DNA from 4 places in the Alistipes sp. cv1 genome. Region 4 is predicted to be linked to each of the others. Evidence: riboswitches for the same ligand, from Rfam matches in the RefSeq annotation. Region 4 holds a riboswitch; each other region holds the start of a gene.
What was found. A riboswitch is a leader RNA that binds a small molecule or an ion and turns the genes downstream of it on or off. The one in region 4 is predicted to bind cobalamin.
Positions count from the first base shown of each region.

Region 1: linked by a shared signal. The riboswitch ahead of C1A08_RS11855 (ribonucleoside triphosphate reductase) and the one ahead of C1A08_RS12765 (threonine/serine ThrE exporter family protein) in region 4 are both predicted to bind cobalamin.
Region 2: linked by a shared signal. The riboswitch ahead of C1A08_RS07905 (ABC transporter substrate-binding protein) and the one ahead of C1A08_RS12765 (threonine/serine ThrE exporter family protein) in region 4 are both predicted to bind cobalamin.
Region 3: linked by a shared signal. The riboswitch ahead of C1A08_RS08670 (cysteine-rich CWC family protein) and the one ahead of C1A08_RS12765 (threonine/serine ThrE exporter family protein) in region 4 are both predicted to bind cobalamin.

Region 1 is NZ_OEPW01000008.1:30,576-34,187, reverse strand. Features, by position in the region: gene C1A08_RS11865 (diaminopimelate dehydrogenase) at 1-555, shown strand, start outside; gene def (peptide deformylase) at 583-1,140, shown strand; cobalamin riboswitch at 1,318-1,524, shown strand; gene C1A08_RS11855 (ribonucleoside triphosphate reductase) at 1,640-3,612, shown strand, end outside.
Region 2 is NZ_OEPW01000004.1:149,062-152,673, forward strand. Features, by position in the region: gene C1A08_RS07895 (complex I subunit 4 family protein) at 1-227, shown strand, start outside; gene C1A08_RS07900 (NADH-quinone oxidoreductase subunit N) at 238-1,659, shown strand; cobalamin riboswitch at 1,785-1,996, shown strand; gene C1A08_RS07905 (ABC transporter substrate-binding protein) at 2,311-3,429, shown strand; gene C1A08_RS07910 (iron ABC transporter permease) at 3,426-3,612, shown strand, end outside.
Region 3 is NZ_OEPW01000005.1:4,417-8,028, reverse strand. Features, by position in the region: gene accC (acetyl-CoA carboxylase biotin carboxylase subunit) at 1-1,229, opposite strand, end outside; gene C1A08_RS08670 (cysteine-rich CWC family protein) at 1,226-1,459, opposite strand; cobalamin riboswitch at 1,560-1,767, opposite strand; gene C1A08_RS08665 (O-antigen ligase family protein) at 2,349-3,368, opposite strand; gene C1A08_RS13115 (hypothetical protein) at 3,395-3,601, shown strand.
Region 4 is NZ_OEPW01000009.1:50,648-54,259, forward strand. Features, by position in the region: gene C1A08_RS12755 (ABC transporter permease) at 1-445, opposite strand, end outside; partial or broken gene C1A08_RS13515 (aminotransferase-like domain-containing protein) at 685-1,344, shown strand; cobalamin riboswitch at 1,489-1,688, shown strand; gene C1A08_RS12765 (threonine/serine ThrE exporter family protein) at 1,833-3,230, shown strand; gene C1A08_RS12770 (methylated-DNA--[protein]-cysteine S-methyltransferase) at 3,259-3,612, opposite strand, start outside.

The DNA of each region.
Region 1 (3,612 bases), on a different contig from region 4:
ATCATGTCGGCCGGCTGGGACCCGGGCAGCGACTCGGTGGTGCGCGCTCTGCTCGAAGCCTGCGCCCCGAAAGGGATTACTTACACGAACTTCGGCCCCGGCATGAGCATGGGTCACACCGTAGCCGTCAAGGCGATCGACGGGGTTAAAGCCGCGTTGTCGATGACGATTCCGACCGGGACGGGCATTCACCGGAGGATGGTTTACATCGAGCTGAAAGAGGGCTACGATTTCGACAAGGTGGCCGACGCGATCAAAAAAGACGCCTATTTCGTACACGACGAGACGCACGTGATGCGGGTGCAGAGCGTGGACGCGCTGCTGGACATGGGACATGGCGTCAACCTGACGCGCAAGGGCGTTTCGGGCAAAACGCAGAACCAACTGTTCGAATTCAATATGAAGATCAACAATCCGGCGCTTACGGCCCAGATACTGGTCTCCTCGGCGCGGGCTTCTATGTTGCAGAAACCGGGATGCTACACGCTGATCGAAATCCCGATGATCGACCTGCTTCCCGGAGACCGGACGGAACTGATCCGGCATCTGGTATAACAGGATTAAAAACAGCAAACGAACGATATGTTACTTCCGATTTATATTTACGGTTCGGCGGTTTTGCGCAAAGAATCCGAAGACATCGCCAAAGATTATCCGGAACTGGACAAATTTCTCGAAAACCTGTGGGAAACCATGTACGAAGCCGACGGAGTCGGACTGGCCGCCCCGCAGGTGGGCCGCAACATCCGGATCTTCGTGGTCGACGCTTCGGTGAACGCCGACAAGGATCCGAGCCTGGCCGGTTTTAAAAAAGCCTTTATCAACGCGCACATCTACGAACGCTCCGGCGACGCCGTTCCGTTCGACGAAGGATGTTTGAGCCTGCCGGGAATCAACGAACGGGTCGAAAGGCCGTCGCGGATCAGGATCCGCTACGCGGACGAAAATTTCGTTGAGCACGACGAGGAGTTCGAAGGTTTCGCGGCGCGGGTCATCCAGCACGAGTACGACCACCTGGACGGCAAACTGTTCATCGACCACGTGTCGCCGCTGCGCCGAACTCTGCTGAAAAGCAAACTGGCCGCGATGACCAAAGGGAAATACAAAGCGCACTATCCCTGCAAACTGGTGAAAAAATAGTTTCCGCCCGTTTCCGGGATCTCTTTCAGGGCCGTTCGCCGTTTCGGGCGAGCGGCCTTTTTGCATACCGTCTTTCCTCGTCGCTTTCGGCGATGACAGCCAACCGTTTAATCGAATAGGTTTATAAGTTGTTGATAAGTATTCCGCCGAAAATGTTTTCCGTCGAAACGATTCGCTATGTTTGTGAAAACATTCGGTTCTCGATGCCGGGCGTCTCGCCCGGCAGGAGATCAAAAGGGAATCCCGTGAAAGTCGGGAACTATCCCCGTAGCTGTAAGTTCCTGCCAAAGGCCGCGCAAACCCGAATGCCACTGTCGGTTTACCCGATGGGAAGGCGCGCGACCCGGAACAAGTCAGAAGACCTGCCGGATGAATTGCATTGTAGCTTTCGGGTGAAGAGCGATCGAATGTCGGGGCCCTCCGTACGCGGCCCGATATCTTTTATCCTCCCGGAGTTACCATTTTATCTTATTGTTTAACTGTTTAAAATTCAAACAAGATGAATGGACAGACTCATTTACGGCAAATCGTAAAACGGACGGGCGAGATCGCCCCGTTCAGTCCGGAGAAAATCGAACAGGCGATCTTCAAGGCCATGCGGGCCTCCGGTGTGCCGAACCGCAAAGAAGCCCGCCGGCTGTGCAGCGAAGTGGTGGCCTCGCTCGAAAAAAACAGCGCCGAACAGACGCCGCACGTCGAACAGGTGCAGGACGCCGTCGAACAGGCGCTGTACCGTCGCGGCGATTTCGCGCTGCTGAAAAACTACATGCTCTACCGTCGGCAGCACGAACAGCTCCGCGAATCGAAAGAGCTGTTTTCGAACCTCGACGTGATGGACGACTACCTGTCGCAGGACGACTGGCGGGTCAAGGAAAGCGCCAATTCGGCCTACTCGCTGCAAGGCCTCAACCAGCACATTTCGACGATGATTACTTCGCAGTACTGGCTCGGCCGGCTCTATTCCGAAGAGGTCGCCGACGCGCACAAAAGCGGAGCTATGCACATCCACGACTTGGGCTTCCTGAGCGTCTACTGCGTCGGCTGGGATCTGAAAGACCTATTGACGACCGGGTTCAAAGGAGTCGAAGGCAAAGCGCAGAGCGCGCCGGCCCGGCACCTGCGGACAGCGCTCGGACAGATCGTCAACTTCTTCTACACGATGCAGGGCGAAGCGGCCGGCGCGCAGGCTTTCTCGAATTTCGACACCTTCCTCGCGCCCTACGTCCGCTACGACGGGCTCGACTACGCGCAGGTCAAACAGTGCTTGCAGGAATTCCTGTTCAACCTGAACGTTCCGACGCGGGTCGGTTTCCAGACCCCGTTCACGAACATCACGATGGATCTGACCGTCCCCGACTTCCTGAAAAACGAGCCGGTGGTTTGCGGCGGCGAAGTAAAAGAGGAGACCTACGGCGATTTTCAGCCCGAAATGACGCTGCTCAACAAGGCCTTCGCCGAGGTGATGTACGAAGGGGACGCGGCGGGCAGCCTGTTCTCGTTCCCGATCCCGACCTACAACATCACGCCCGATTTCGATTGGGAAAATCCCGATTACGACGGCATCTGGCAGATGACCGCCAAGTACGGCATCCCCTACTTCTCGAACTTCGTCAACTCGGACATGAAACCCGACGACGTGCGCAGCATGTGCTGCCGGCTGCGGCTCGACAAACGGGAACTAATCAAGCGCGGCGGCGGACTGTTCGCGTCGAACCCGCTGACCGGGTCGGTCGGCGTCGTGACGATCAACCTGCCGCGACTCGGTTACGAATCGGGGTCCGAGAAGTCGTTTTTCGAACGGCTGCGCCACCTGATGGAGCTGGCCCGCGAAAGCCTCGAAACCAAACGCAAGGTCATCGAGCGCTACACCGAAAAGGGACTCTATCCCTATTCGAAATTCTACCTGCGCCACATCCACGACCGTTTCGGCTGCTATTGGAAAAACCACTTCTCGACGATCGGCATCAACGGGATGAACGAATGCTGTCTGAACTTCCTCGGCGTCGGAATCGCCACCGAAGAGGGCGCGGCATTCGCCCAAAAAACGATGCGCTTCATGCGGGACGTGCTGGCCGTATTCCAGGAGGAAACCGGCAATATCTACAACCTCGAAGCCACTCCGGCCGAAAGCACCGCCTACCGGTTCGCGATGCTCGATACCAAGCGTTATCCGGATATCATCACGGCGAACCAAGCCGACCGACTGCTGAAAGGCGCCAAGCCTTACTACACCAATTCGACCCACCTGCCGGTAAACTTTACCGACGACCTGTACGAAGCGCTCGAAATGCAGGATCCGCTACAAGCGTTGTACACCGGGGGAACGGTGTTCCACGTCTTCACCGGCGAAAGCGCCGTATCGCCCGCAGCCGCCCGAGACATGGTGCGCCGCGTGACCGGCCGGTTCCGGCTGCCCTACATCACGCTGTCGCCGTCGTTCAGCATCTGTCCTTCGCACGGCTACCTGTCCGG
Region 2 (3,612 bases), on a different contig from region 4:
CGTCGATCGTGATTACGGCGGTTTATATCCTGCGGATGGTGGGCAAGGTGTTTTACGGTTCGGTACTGAATAAGGATCACCTGGCGCTGACCGACGCCGTGTGGTTCGAACGCCTGTCGGTCGTCGTGCTGATCGTGGCGATCGCCGGACTCGGTATGGCGCCGTTGTGGGTGTCGAATATGATCAACGACAGTTTGCTGCCCGTTGTACAACAGTTAATGAAATAGAGGACGCTATATGGATTACAGTAATTTTCTGATGATGAAAGAGGAGCTGTCGCTGATCGCCGTGATGGTGATCCTGCTGCTCTACGATTTGATGGCTTCGAAGAACGGTTTGCGGTATTTCCAGCCCGTAGCGTGCATTCTGTTCGGCGTACATACGTTGCTGAACATCGTGCCGGGAGTCGCTGGCGAAGCATTCGGCGGCATGTACCAGTACACGCCGATGATGGGCGTCGTCAAAAGCATCCTGAACGTCGGGACGCTGATCGTGCTGATGCAGGCCGAGGGCTGGCTCAAAAGCGATACGACCGTCCACAAGCGCGGCGAATTCTATTTCTTGACGCTGACCACGCTGCTGGGCATGTACTTCATGATCTCGGCCGGCAACTTCCTGTTCTTCTTTATCGGACTGGAAACCGCGTCGATCCCGATGGCTACGTTGGTCGCTTTCGATAAGTTCAAACGCGAATCGGCCGAAGCCGGAGCCAAATACATCCTGAACGCCGTCTTTGCATCGGGGCTGTCGCTGTACGGTATGTCGCTGATCTACGGTACGACCGGAACGCTCTATTTCGACGACATCCCGGCCGCCGTGAACGGTTCGCCGTTGCAGATCATGGCTTTCCTGTTCTTCGTCGTGGGGCTGTTCTTCAAAATTTCGCTCGTGCCGTTCCACCAGTGGACGCCCGACGTTTACCAGGGCGCTCCGACGACCGTTACCTCTTACCTGTCGGTCATCTCGAAAGGGGCTGCCGTGTTTGTGCTGATGACGATCCTGATGAAGGTGTTCTCTCCGATCGCAGCCCAGTGGCAGGGCGTGCTCTACGGCGTAATCATCGCGACGATCACGATCGCCAACTTGTTCGCGATTCGACAGCGCAATATCAAACGTTTCCTGGCTTATTCGTCGATTTCGCAGGCCGGTTACATCGTGCTGGGAGTGATCAGCGCATCGGCTCTCGGTATGACTTCGCTGGTTTATTACATATTGGTTTACATGGTGTCCAACTTGGCCGCTTTCGGCGTGATTTCGGCGATTGAGAACCGCTCCGGCAAGGTGACGATCGACGATTACAACGGATTGTACGCAACGAATCCGAAACTGGTGCTGGTGATGACGCTGGCGATGTTCTCGCTGGCCGGGATTCCGCCGTTCGCCGGATTCTTCAGCAAGTTCTTCATCTTCGCAGCCGCCGCCCAGCAAGGGTATTACATCCTTGTGTTGATCGCGCTGATCAATACGATTATTTCGCTGTACTATTATCTGCTCGTGGTCAGGGCCATGTTCATCAACAAGAACGAGGCGCCGATCGCCGCGTTCCGCAGCGACGGGTACATGCGTGCCAGTCTGGTGGCTTGTAGCATGGGTATCCTGCTGTTGGGAGTCCTGAGCGTGGTGTACGATCGGATCTCGTTGCTGAGCTACGGAATGTAGCGTGGGATCGAATCCTATAAAAGCCGGTGAAACTCGCCGGCTTTTTCGTTTGTGTACAAAATGTGCAAAAAAAATTACCGGAAACCGTCGGGAACGTTTGATTGTTCGTAAAAACGCTTTACCTTTGCTTCCAGTTGAATCAAGGTGGCCCGACCGCAGCGACGCGGAATGGCCGTAATAGGGAATCCGGTGCGAAACGTCGTTTCAATCCCGGAGCTGTACCCGCAGCTGTAAGCCTCGGAAAATGTCCGGCGATTCTGAAAGTCACTGTCGTAAGGATGGGAAGACTGCCGGATGTGAGGCGAGCCAGAAGACCTGCCTCGATTCGTTTGAAACATTTGTGCTTCGGGTAAAAAGCGGAATGGGTTGATTCTTTGCGGGGGTCGGACGGGAGTTGTCCGGGTTCGCGTTTTTTCTTCCTCTTTTATTTTATTTCGGAGCAGCCGGACGAATATTACGGAAAAACGGTTTTACAGGATCGACGCCCTGCGAACGACGTTTTTTACGAATATGATAAGTAGTTTTCCCCCTGAGTGACGGATGAGGATCTGAATAAGGTGCTCATCTGTCCTTGTTTCGGTTTGTAGGGGATCGGTAATTTGCGTAACTTTGTAAGTTCAACCGGAAAATATGGGTATTCCGATGAGATTGATTCGATCGTTTTTTCTTTTTTTGTCCGTCATACTGCTGGGAGCGGGGTGCGGATCGGGCCGGAAATCCGGCGAAGGCGCCGGCGAAGCGTTCCGGATAGAATATGCCCGGCATTATCGGGTCGAGCATTTCCGGGATTATACGCTCGTCGACGTGCTCAGTCCGTGGGACAGCCTCCGGTTGCTGCGTCGTTATGTGCTCGTCGACCGCGAGAGGCCGCTGCCGGTTGGACTTCCGGAAGGAAATATCGTACGGACGCCGTTGCAGCGGGTCGTGGTTTATTCGGCCGTGCACTGCGGTATGCTGGACGAACTGGGGGTGGGCGACCGGATCGTAGGGGTTTGCGAGCCCCGTTATATCGACCTGGATTTTATTCGCGACGGGGTGGCCCGGGGTGCTATTGCCGACCTGGGCGAGGCTTCGTCGCCGGATGTCGAAAAGGTGATCGACCTGGCGCCCGACATCATCATCGCTTCGCCGTTCAAGAACGTCGGTTACGGACGGATCGAAAAAACGGCGATTCCGATCATGGAATGCGTCGATTATATGGAGGTTACGCCGCTCGGAAGGGCCGAATGGATGCGTTTCATGGCGTTGTTTTTCGACAGAGGACAGCGGGCCGATTCGCTATTCCGGCAGACGGCGGCGGCATACGATTCGCTGTGCAGGATGACGGATACGGTGGGCGTGCGTCCGACCGTACTGTCCGAGAAAAAATACGGATCGGCATGGTATGTTCCCGGGGGCCGCAGTTACATTGCCAACTTGTACCGCGATGCCGGGGCCGATTACATCTGGGCCGACGACCCGACTACCGGTTCGGTGCCGTTGGCGTTCGAGACGGTGTTCGAAAAGGGACAGGGAGCCGATTTCTGGCTTATTAAATACAATGCGCCGCAGGAACTGACCTATGCGGAACTGCAGACGGAGTACGAACCTTACCGGCATTTCGACGCTTTTAAAAAACGGAATATTTTCGTCTGCAATACCGGGAAAACGCCTTATTACGAAGAAATGCCGATGCATCCCGACCGGGTGTTGGGCGACCTGATCGAGATTTTTCATCCGGGGACGATACCCGGATACCGGTTGCGGTATTTTAACAGGATGCGGCAGTGAGCATTTCGGTGCGGTATATCGTTGCGGCGGCTTGCTGTGTCGCGGTGCTGTTTGCGGCCAGCCTGTTCCTGGGGTCGGTGCCGATTCCGTTGCGGGCGGTGCTCGGCATCCTGACGGGCGGGGAGGCCGGACAGGCTTCGTGGTCGTTTATCGTGCTCGAATCGAGGTTGCCGCAGGCCGTGA
Region 3 (3,612 bases), on a different contig from region 4:
TATTCGTCCAGTGCCGCGCGCATACGCTGGACGGCGTATTCGCGCGTAGTCGCCCGGACGATCAGTTTGGAGATCATCGGATCGTAGTAGACAGGAATTTCGTAACCCTCGTAAATGTAACTGTCGATGCGGATTCCGAGCCCGTTGGGTTCGGTAACCTGTTTGACGAGTCCCGGCGAAGGCATGAAGCCGTTGTCCGCATCCTCGGCGCAAATCCTGCACTCGATGGAGTGCCCCCGCTGGACGATGTCCGTTTGTCGCAGGTGCAGCGGGCGGCCCGAGGCGATGTAGATTTGTTCTTTGACCAGGTCGAGGCCCAGCACTTCTTCAGTTACGGGATGTTCGACCTGGAGTCGGGTGTTCATTTCGAGGAAATAGAAGTTGCGGTTTTTGTCCACGAGAAATTCGATCGTTCCCGCCCCGACGTAACCGACTGCCCGGGCCGCCGCCGCCGCGGTCTTTCCCATTTCCTGTCGCAGTTCGTCGGTCAGGAACGGCGACGGACTCTCTTCCACGATTTTCTGGTGGCGGCGCTGTACCGAACACTCCCGGTCGTACAGATGGACGATATTCCCGTGCGCGTCCCCCAGTATCTGGAATTCGATGTGGTGCGGTTCCTCGATGTATTTTTCGATGTAGACTGTTTCGTCCCCGAACGACGACAGAGCTTCCGATTTAGCGGCGGCGTACGCCTCGCCGATTTCGCTTTCCGACCGGATCAGGCGCATACCCTTGCCGCCGCCGCCGGAAGCCGCTTTCAGAATGACCGGCAAGCCGATTTCTCGGCAGATCCGTTCCGCTTCAGTGGCCGATTCGAGTTGGCGCTGGATGCCGGGCACCACGGGCACGCCGGCTTCCGTCATCGACCGGCGGGCCGAGATCTTGTCGCCCATCCGTTCGATCGTCTCCGCACGCGGGCCGATGAACGTGATTCCCGCCACTTCGCATTTTCGTGCGAATCCGGCGTTTTCCGATAGGAAACCGTATCCCGGATGGACGGCGTCCGCACCGCATTTCAGAGCTGTTTCGATGATTTTATCGACGTCGAGGTAACTTTCTTTCGACGGAGCCGGGCCGATGGGATACGCTTCGTCGGCCAGCATGACGTGTTTCGACATGCGGTCGGCTTCGGAGAAAAGAGCTACCGAACGGATTCCCATTTCGCGACAGGAACGGATGATTCTGACGGCGATTTCTCCTCGGTTGGCTATAACGATTTTTTCGATCATTCGCTATATGATTTAGGTTTTACAATAGGAGCATACCGGGGATTGATCCCTGTCGAGTAGAAGGTCTCCCTGAGTATGCGAAGGCAGTCGTTGCATAGGCAATCGTCGTAATTATCCGCTATGAACCGACGCTGGGCGTCATCCAGAGCCACGCCCGCGCAGAGGCAATCCATAACAGCATCGAGGGAACATGCAAAACGTGTTCCGCAACGAGGACAAACTTTTTCCATCGTTATCACACACCGCAAACGGTCTGCATTCAGCAGAACGATCCGGATTAAAAAAAATGATTAAACTTTCCACGTTTTAACATCCAACCCTCGGGACGGTAAAACATCACCTGAACCGGCAGGTCTTCTGACTGACTCCCGTCCTGATGCCTTCCCGACGTTATCGTTTGCCGCCAGTGGCCATTCAGATCGTTTCAGGACGTTGTTCGGAGTTTCACAGCAGCGGGACTGTCCGGGATTCGCACCCGGTTCCCTTTTATCGCCTTTCTCTGAGTGCAAAAAGGCGAACCGATTCGCCGTCAAAGTTAAAACATTTATTTCATTACTTCCAACTGTTTCGTTGTAATTTCGTTCTTTTTATTTTGTAAATATTTTGTATTTAGTTGTTTGTGTGTTGCAGTCAACTACGGATGTCGCTGGGTAAAGACGATGAAAGAACGATTTTCCGGTTTGGGCGAGAGAGCCGTCCTGATTATAACTTACATTTCCTGAGAGAGAGCCTTTCGGCATTTTTCATCGATTCCGGCCGGCACGAATCCGCGCGTGAAACGTAAAATGCTTTTTCCCTGCGGATCGTATCCGGTTTGCCGGGCGGTCGTTTTCCGGAATTACTACCAGATCTGTTTCTCGTCCCGGTCGACCGTAAATATTCGATTTCCTTGTCCGGGCTGAGATACAGTAAGAGAAAGAGGGCCTTGTTCGGTATGTCGTGGAAAGTCAGTTTGATATCCCGGGCCTTTTGCCTGCCCAGCGAAATCCATCCATTCTTGTCTTTCCTGTAGAACAGCTCGTCGGTATCTCCGATTCTGATGTTGTTGTCATTCCGGCCTACTCCGGAGCCATTCGAGACTGCGCGCGCGGGGCTACAAGAAGGAAACAGCAATTAGCATTAGTCGCCGACTCGTTCCCGCATTTTTATTTTTATTGCGGAGACGAGTCCCGACGGTATTTTCACGGGTTTGTCTGCGATCTCCGCCGCCAGAGCCTGCGCCCTGTCCGGCCGGTTCGTGCTGTCGTATACGTTCACCAGTTCGTACAGCGGCATGAATCGTCCGGGGCACATTCGCGACGCCAGCAGGTAACAGGCTTCCGCCCGGCGGAAATCGCGCCGCTTTTTGTGGGCATCGGCTTTCAACATCTGCACGTCGTAGTCGTTCAGCATTTTTTCGCAGGCCGTCGCCGCTTCGAGGCTTTTGTCCGCTTCGCCCGCATCATTCAATTCCGCTGCGTAATTGTAGAGGAAATAAGCGTTTTTATCCAAAAACGGGTACAGTCGCTCGTATTCCGGCAGCGGCGGGCGATCGGACGATGCGGTTTTCTGCACGCGGTGCCATCGGTTTTCGTAATACATTTCTTTCGCTGCAAATCCCAGCAGCGCGGCGGACGACAGCGCGGCGAGGATTCCGGAAGCCCGCCGCGCGCGGAACCGTTCGCAACTTCGGCGCGACTGGGCCGTCAGGCCGCCTGCCGCGAGTGCGACGATCGACCCGGTGAACGGATACGAGAGCGGGTATGAAAAACAGCAAAGCGCCGCCGCGGCCGACAGTGCCGTCGCGAGCGTGTGCGATTCGTCGTTCGGGTTTTTCCGATAAGCCCGGATCAGGCTTGCGATCCACAGCGCCGTCAGCAGCAGGGCGACGGCTCCGAATTCTGCGGTCAACAGCAGAAACTCGTTGAACGGGTGTTTTACGTTGTCGGCCAGCGGAGCGAATCCGCTTTCGGGATTCCGTTCGAAATAACGCGCCTGCCGGAGCATGTACCCGGCTTCGAAACACCGGTATCCGTGTCCGGTCAGCGGTTTTTCGCGGATCATCTCCCAGGTGCATCGGCCGATGAGCAGCCGTCCGTCGGCCGACTCTTTTTTTATGAAATACAATCCGGCCGCGACGGAAACGGCCGTTGCTGCCAGTACGATTTTCTTCCAGGCCGTCCGTCGTGCGTCTAAGGAAGTCGCTGCGCCGCCTTACGGCGTACAGAAGACCGGTCGCTGCGACGGCCAGTATTCCGGTGCGGGAACCGGACAAGACGATCGCCCCGACGACGATTGCACAGACGACGCCGACCGCATACCGCATCCGGCGTCGGCCGGATAAGGCGAAATACAGGATGAAAGGGACGCTCAGCGCCAGCATCGAGGCGTAACCCGCCGGGTT
Region 4 (3,612 bases):
TCGCATAGCCGGGCCGGGCCAATACCTTTTTCGGATCGCCCGACAGTACCGGACGCGGCAGCACGTCGAACAGGCAACTGTCGGCCATCAGGATGCCGCCGATCGAGTAGCGCCGCTTATCGGACGTTATGAATTTGTTCCTGTCTCCGCCGATATGGGTCAGCCGGGTTGCGGCTTCGATGCCCGGTACTTCCTCTTTCATGGTCGGAGCGACGATTGCCGAAACGGATTCGCTGACCTTCGACTCGTTTTCGTTGCTCGTGTAGCCCGTCAAACGATAGATCCTATCCGCATTCGGATAAAACGAGTCGTAGGATTGTTCGAAATAGATCTTGGCAATCAGTACCAGACCGATGGCCAATCCGATACTCAGCGAGACGATTTTTGTTACGTTATGCCGTCCCCTTTTGAAGAGCGAGCGTATGGCGATGTTCAGATCCCTCATATTGGTCGTCGGTTTTTATTTTTCCGCTTTGGATCCGGCGGAGTGCTTTTTCAATCGATACAGCAATGTTCGAAAATAATGCCGCGATGTGCTAATGTTTGTAATACAGGATTTTATGTTGTGTGGTTCGATCCGGGTGTGTAAAATTAATGGACACTGTTGAATGAATCCTTTACAGATGAGGGCAAAAGAGTGTTAAGAACCTGCTCGGAAGTCGGATGGATTGAAAATGAACGGATGGAAAAACGTGGAGCCTGGAAAGACGCAAGAAACTGGCCGGACTGCCCTCGAAATACGGCGTCGCGGTACAGGAAGACAATCCGTACGGCGAGCTAAGATTCGAAGGAGCGTCTTTGCCGTCGGTAAAGTCTTTCGACACGACCGGCAACGTCCCGTGCACGGGACGTTTTTCTAAAATTTTCTGCCCCGGATTCCGGATCGGCTGGATCGCCGGAGACAAGGACATCATCCGCAAGTACGTCCTGGTTGGTCAAACAGGGAACCGACCTGCAATACGATGGCCCAGATGACCATCGTCCGGTATCTACAACGGTACGACATCGACCGGCATATCGGAAAGATAGTCGAAGTGTACAAAAGGCGCAGGGACGTTGCGGTCGGATCCATCGAACGTTACTTCCCCGCGAACATAAGATTCATTCGGCCCGAAGGCGGACTATTTATCTGGATCGAACTTCCGACAGGGATTTCGGCGCGCGAAATTTTAAACAAATGCCTCGAAAAAAAATAGCTTTCGTTCCGGGCGGCTCTTTTTTCCGAACGAGCATAAAGAGAATATCCTCAGGATCAATTATTCCAATATACCCGGAGACCGGATCGAGAAAGGACTTAAAATCTTCGGGGAGGTCGTCAAAGAATATATCGGCAAATCCGAATGACCTTTTCCGGCGACCGTCCCGGCGCGCAAACCTCGAAAAACGCTCTTCCCGAAGGGAGTTTTTTATTTGCCTTTCTCGCCCGAAAAAGTTCGCAGGTTGCCCTAAAATATCGCGGCGGATCTATTTTAATTAATTTTAAAAACTTATCTTTGCCTCGGAATCGGTTCCGGGGGCGCTTTTCTGTCGTCCGGATTAAAAGGGAATCGGGTGAAAATCCCGGACAGTCCCGCTGCTGTGAAGCTCCGTTTACGCTTTGATCATACGATACCACTGGTTTCGAAAGGGGCCGGGAAGGTTTCAAAGCGGGAGTCAGTCAGAAGACCTGCCGTTCGTAAAAGGCTGTTTTTGCTCGTGGGTTTAGAAAAATAGCGAAAAAAATTATCCTCGTTTTGAGAAATATACGGATGAGAAAGTATGTCAGCGTCGTAGTGGAACTTTTGAACACCGGCACGGCAATGCCGGTTTGTCGGATGTAAAGAGAGGCGGTTATGGAAAAGACATCACAGTATTCGGAAAAACTTTTGCACCGGAAGCTCGACCTGCTGCTGCGTACGGGCAAGCTATTGATGGAAAGCGCGGCGGACACGAGCCGCATCATGCGCAACATGAAACGCACGGCGGCCTACCTGGGACTGCCCGACGAACACCTGCATATTTACATCAACTACAACATGCTGATGGTAAACCTGGGCGACGAAGAACATTCGTTTTCCAAATTCCAGAGTTGCGAAAAACACGGCATCAACATGACTGCTATTTCCGCCGTCAGCAAACTCTCCTGGAGAGCCATCCGCGAGGATTATTCGCTGGAAAAATACGAGGAGGAGCTGGAAAAAATCCGTACCCGCAAACGTAACTACACCCCCTGGCAGGTAGCCGTCGGCGCGGGATTCGCCTGCGGCGGGTTCTGCATCCAGTTCGGTTGCGACTGGCCGGCCTTCTTCTACGCTTCGGTGGCCGCTATCCTGGGGTTCCGTTTGCGTGCGGTGCTCAATGATCTGGGTTCCAATCACTTTATGAATATTGCCGTCGCCGCCTTCGTCTCAACGTTGCTGGCATGGGTTTCCACGTTCATATCGACGCTCGCACTGCCCGGACCGCTCCATGCCGTTCTCCATTCCGATACGCCGTGGCATCCGCTGATGGCCTGCGCTCTTTTCATCGTCCCCGGCGTCCCGCTGATTAATTTTGTAAGCGACATGCTGGATAACTACGTGCAGGTGGGTATCACACGGGCCGTCAATACATTGCTCATCGTGGTCGCCATGTCGTTCGGCATCGCGCTGGCCATCCACGTCTGCGGGATCGACAACTTCGTGAAGGATCTGAGCATGACGCCGCATCACACCTATTTCGAATTCGCCGTAGCGGCCGCCATATCGGCCGTAGGATTTTCGATGATCTTCAATATCCCGCGCCGGTTGCTCTGGGTGGTGGCCGTAGGAGGCGTCATCGCCGTTTGCTCCCGCAACTTTGTCAATCTTGGCCCGAGCAACCACAATATCGGACTGGACATGGGACCGGTGATCGGTTCTTTGGTCGGCTCGGCCCTTATCAGCATCATCGTAACGCGGGCGGTGCATTGGTTCCACACCCCTCACCATTGCCTATCGATTCCCAGCGTCATCCCGATGATCCCGGGCGTGCTGATGTATCGGGCGCTGTTTGCTTTCATCGATATGCGCGGCGTGGTGGGCGAAGTCACCGTAGCGATGAACAATGCCATCCAGGCCTCGCTTATGATCCTTTGCATCGCTATCGGCGTGGCCATCCCGAACATTTTTGCACGCCGCTGGATCACTCCCAAACGTCAAAAACAGTTGAAACTGCTCATCGAGCGGCGCAGGCTGCACGGTAAGTTCGTCAACCTGACGGACATCGGCTAAACGAGAAGACGCGACAGCGGCCGGCCGCCTACAATGCGGTCCCTTTTTTCGGAACGAACAATCCCGACATTTCCGCCCGTTCGAGATTCAGAAGCCGCACTTTCCGCGTAATGCCGCCCGCATAACCCGTCAGGCTTCCGTTGCTCCCGACGACGCGGTGGCAGGGCACGACGATGCTGACGGGATTGTGCCCCACGGCGCCGCCTACGGCCTGCGCCGATACGTTCCGTACTCCCTGTCGCCGGGCGATCTCCCGGGCGATCTCCCCGTAAGTGACGGTTTCCCCGTACGGGATTTGCCGCAGCACGTCCCAGACGGCGAGCCGAAACGGCGAACCTTGTAGGTGCACCGGCGGCGTAAAACCGGGGATGCCGCCGCCGAA